DNA from 2 places in the Enterobacter hormaechei subsp. xiangfangensis genome. Region 1 is predicted to be linked to the other one. Evidence: predicted binding sites of a transcription regulator. Region 1 holds the regulator's gene; the other holds the start of a gene.

Region 1 (2,406 bases):
CGCCGCGCCCCGGACGTTCATGTGCAGCCCCATCACCAGCCACAGATCGAGCATAATGTTAAGCAGGTTGCCTACCACCAGCAGGATCACCGGCGCGCGGGCGTACTGCACGCCCAACAGCCAGCCCAGCAGGACCAGGTTTGCCAGTGAAGCGGGCGCGCTGAGCCAGCGAATTTCGAGGAACCGCCGGGCCTGTTCCAGTACGGCATCGCTGCCGCCCACAATATGGAGCGCAAAATCAATCAGCGGCGTACGCAACAGAACGATTAACGCGCCAGCACCGAACGCCAGAATGAGCGGCTGAACCAGCGCACGCGCCAGACGCAGGGGATCTTTTGCACCATACGCCTGGGCCGTCAGGCCCGTCGTACTCATGCGCAGAAAAAGCAGCAGCATAAAGAGAAAGCTGGTCGCCGTTGCGCCGATCGCGACGCCGCCGAGATAAATCGGCGAATCGAGATGCCCGATAACCGCCGTATCCACCAGCCCAAGCAGAGGAACGGTAATATTGGAAAAAATCATCGGTAGCGCAAGACGCCACAACGCCTTATCGGCAGAAGTTAGCAATGCCATGGAAATTACCGGAATCAGAAAACAGGCCAGGCTGTAGAGGAACTACAGCCTGTCAGGAAGAGATTACAGCCATTCACCGTTGCGGATAACGCCGACCGCCAGTCCTTCAATAGAGAAGCTCTGCTCGCGGAGATCCACCACAATCGGGGAGAATTCATTGTTTTCAGGCAGAAGCTGCACGGTATTGCCTTGTTTCTTCAGGCGCTTAACCGTCACTTCATCATCAATGCGCGCCACCACGACTTGCCCGTTACGCACGTCCTGCGTTTTGTGTACCGCCAGCAGATCGCCATCCAGAATACCGATATCTTTCATGGACATTCCGCTAACGCGCAGCAGGAAATCGGCGCTCGGCTTGAACATGCCTGGATCAACCTGATAGTGCCCTTCGATGTGCTGCTGCGCCAGCAGAGGTTCACCTGCCGCTACGCGACCCACCAGCGGAATACCGCTCTCTTCTTCCACCAGCAGACGAATACCGCGTGAGGCGCCGGAAACAATCTCAATCACGCCCTTACGCGCCAGCGCTTTAAGGTGCTCTTCGGCAGCATTAGGAGAACGGAAGCCCAGACGCTGCGCAATTTCTGCACGCGTGGGTGGCATACCCGTCTGGCCGATATGATCCCGAATGAGATCAAACACCTCTTGCTGCCTGGTCGTTAACGCTTTCATACCGCCCCCTGGGTGTATATACAGTTATGCTGTGAGTATATACAGTCAAAGGCGATTTTGGAACCAAAAACTGCACAAAAAACCAGGGACTTAATTATTCCTCGAGGCTCATCGGAAATGCGACCAAAGCAGCGTGACCCAGGTGATCGCCGCAGTGATAATCGCCAGCAGTACGGCAGCGGAACCCATGTCTTTCGCCCGGCCAGACAATTCATGGAATTCCGACCCGATTCGGTCAACAACGGCCTCAATAGCGCTATTAAGAATTTCCACTATCATCACCAGAAAGACAGATCCGATGAGCAGTACGCGGGTGATAGCATCAACATCAAGGAAGCAGGCGATGACAACGGCAACGATTGCAGCAACCGCCTCCTGGCGGAAAGCGGCTTCATTAACCCATGCAGCGCGGAAACCTTTCCATGAATAACCGGCAGCTTTAATGATTCGAGTTAACCCAGTGGTATTATTGGCCATTAAAAGAACCTTTTATGATAAATAGCGTCTGTAACTAAAGCCGCAGCGCGTTTTGCTGCAACCTGAAGTATGACGGGTAACAACAGAAATTTTGCGCGCTTTCTGTTATCCTTGCGCCGCAATTGCATTATTAACCAGAGGCTTTACATCGTTTATGTCCGGCTGGCCACGAATTTACTACAAATTACTTAATTTACCATTAAGCGTCCTGGTAAAAAGTAAGTCTATCCCAGCAGAACCTGCGCTGGAATTAGGGCTCGATACGTCGCGCCCTATTATGTACGTTTTGCCTTATAACTCGAAGGCAGACCTGCTGACGCTTCGCGCTCAATGTCTGGCGCACGATTTACCTGACCCACTTGAACCGCTGGAAGTCGACGGTACGCTGCTGCCACGCTACGTGTTCATCCATGGCGGGCCGCGCGTGTTCACCTATTACACGCCGAAAGAAGAGTCCATTAAGCTGTTCCATGATTACCTCGATCTGCACCGCAGCAACCCCGATCTGGACGTGCAGATGGTGCCGGTGTCGGTGATGTTTGGCCGTCGTCCGGGGCGCGAAAAAGGGGAAGAGAACCCGCCGCTGCGTATGCTCAACGGCATTCAGAAGTTTTTCGCCGTCTCCTGGCTGGGACGCGACAGTTTTGTCCGCTTCTCACCTTCCGTTTCACTGCGCCGCATGGC
Region 2 (2,406 bases), 1.2 Mb from region 1:
GCTCGCGCTCACGGGCACGGCGCTCTTCCACTTCTTCAAAATAGTACAATGGCGGACGTGATGGCTTCGCTTCCTCCACCACTTCGGGTTCAGACACCGGCGCAACATATGGCTGTTCAGGCACAGCGGGTTCGGGCGTATAAGCCTGATACGGCTGTTGCGGCTCGCTGGCAGGCTCAGACGGCTGATACGATTGCTGACACTGTTCCTGCTGCACAGGAATATAGCTTTCAGGCTCCGGCGCAATGGTCGGTTCAGGCGTATGGACGCCTGGCGCAGCCTGCCAGTCCACCTGCGGTTGCTGGATCGCGGACTCCGGTGCCGGAACAGGCGAGGACGGCATCACGGCTTCAACAGGCGCAACATGGGCCTGCGCAGCCGTCGTTGCGGCGGCAGCAGCGGCTACCGGTTCAGTCACGGAATGACCATGCAACAGCGGATCGTATTCGTCATACTCACCCGGCGTAGCTCGATGACCAGAGAACAACACATCATCAGGATCGACGGCCGCACCGCGATACTCAATCTGCTCGTCTTCATCCATACGTTTGCCGGAGAAAAGCGCGGCATCCGTTTTACGGCCTAACGGGTTAGCGAATTTTTCAGCAACGCGCTGGCGGCGTGCCAGAGCACCGCGCAGAATACGGGCACGGCGGGATTCACGACGCTGCACAGGTGCCTCGTCTTCCTCTTCGTATTCATCTTCATATTCGTCTTCATCGACCCACGTATCATCACGACGGGTACGATTGCTGGCAAACGTCAGCAGAGTCAGAATAAAGCTGCCGATTTTTTCGGCAATGCTCACCCAGGACCAGCCGGTAAACAGCGTCAGGCCCGCCGCCCAGATGCAGAGCAGCGCCAGCGTGCCGCCGCTGCTGTGAAGCATCGGTTGCAGCGCGGAGCTCAACAGGCTGCCAATCACACCGCCGGAGGCGAAATACCAGATGTCATCGGCATTGATCGCCGCCAGTCCGCAGGAGGTGAGGATCAGCGCCAGGGCGCCAATCAGGCGCAGCGAAACGGCAAAATAATCGATGTAGTCGTCGTTCTGTCGATGACGCCAGGCAAACCAGCATCCGCCAATAATGATGACGGGAAGGGTATAGGCCATCACACCGAAAATGAAGAAGAGCGTGTCCGCAAGCCAGGCGCCGGGAACGCCACCCAAATTATGGATAGGCTCATGCCATGCGGTTTGCGACCAGCTGGGATCTGAGGGGTTGAAACTGAGTAAGGCAGCCATCAGCCAGACGGCAAAAAGGGCAATAACAATCAGTAACGCCTCAAGGAGACGACGTCCGCTGCTTAGCTTAGATAATGTGACTTCTTTGTCTTCAGTGTATTCCTGGCTCAAGAAAGGCTCTCCAGGTATCAGGCATGTCCTGCCTGTGTGCTAAAACGGACAACAGCGCCGGGACTCCCCGGCACTGTTGCTGTATGGATTAACAGGAGTGTAATCAAACTACACTGATTTTGCACCTGTTCCGTGTTAGCGCGTCTTAATAACCAGACGATTGCTCTGTTTGACCTCTTCCATCACCACATAAGTACGGGTGTCGTTCACGCCTGGCAGACGCAGCAGGGTTTCCCCCAGCAGCTTACGGTAGGCGGACATATCAGGCACACGGGTTTTTAACAGGTAGTCAAAATCACCGGAAACCAGATGACACTCTTGAATTTCTTCAAGTTTTTGTACAGCGGCGTTAAATTGCTCAAACACATCTGGTGCACCACGATTCAGAGTAATCTCAACAAATACCAGAAGTGAGGCATCCAGATAATGCGGGTTCAGCAGAGCCGTATAGCCCTGAATAAAACCCTGTCTTTCCAGTCGGCGCACACGCTCAAGGCACGGCGTCGGGGAAAGTCCCACACGTTTTGAAAGCTCGACGTTGGAAATACGCCCATCCTTTTGCAATTCATTAAGAATGTTACGATCGATACGGTCGAGATCTTTGCCAGGGCGCTTCTTGCTATCTACCATTATTATTGTCTCTCTGTATTCCTTCCCTACTCCTGCCTGGACCCTGTGCACATCACTGTTCAGAGCCTGTACCCGTTATTCATCACATCGCCTGGTTATGTATTAGACGCGATGTGGATTCGGGTTCTGCGGTAAGAAGACCGTTGCCCGAAAGCAGTCACAGACATCACGTATGGCGTCTGTCCACACCATGCGTAGATTTCACTGACCCGGTAAAAATGGCATTTCCGTGCATGTCTATGCGGCATGCAGTTCGTGCGTCTTTTTTTCTTCCTTGAATGTTTTCGCAAAAGCGCAGGGGATTGTCAAAGCAAAACATCGATTTTTAGTACAAGATGCCGGATATTCATTACGGAGGGGTATTAATCCTCATTTTATTGCCTTATAAACGCGCTGTTTTCAGTAGCAGACGTGATGTG

Evidence for each region. Region 1 encodes LexA, which represses DNA repair genes until DNA is damaged. Its sites were predicted from a motif close to TNCTGTATGTACATACAGNA; they were not measured.
Region 2: the regulator LexA is predicted to act here: its motif matches at 1,435-1,454, upstream of BFV63_RS07370 (DNA translocase FtsK 4TM domain-containing protein).

The regions. Positions count from the first base shown of each region.
Region 1 covers NZ_CP017183.1:314,690-317,095, reverse strand. Annotated here, with positions in the region: gene dinF (MATE family efflux transporter DinF) at 1-573, opposite strand, end outside; gene lexA (transcriptional repressor LexA) at 637-1,245, opposite strand; gene BFV63_RS01510 (diacylglycerol kinase) at 1,354-1,722, opposite strand; gene plsB (glycerol-3-phosphate 1-O-acyltransferase PlsB) at 1,877-2,406, shown strand, end outside.
Region 2 covers NZ_CP017183.1:1,563,095-1,565,500, reverse strand. Annotated here, with positions in the region: gene BFV63_RS07370 (DNA translocase FtsK 4TM domain-containing protein) at 1-1,357, opposite strand, end outside; gene lrp (leucine-responsive transcriptional regulator Lrp) at 1,493-1,987, opposite strand.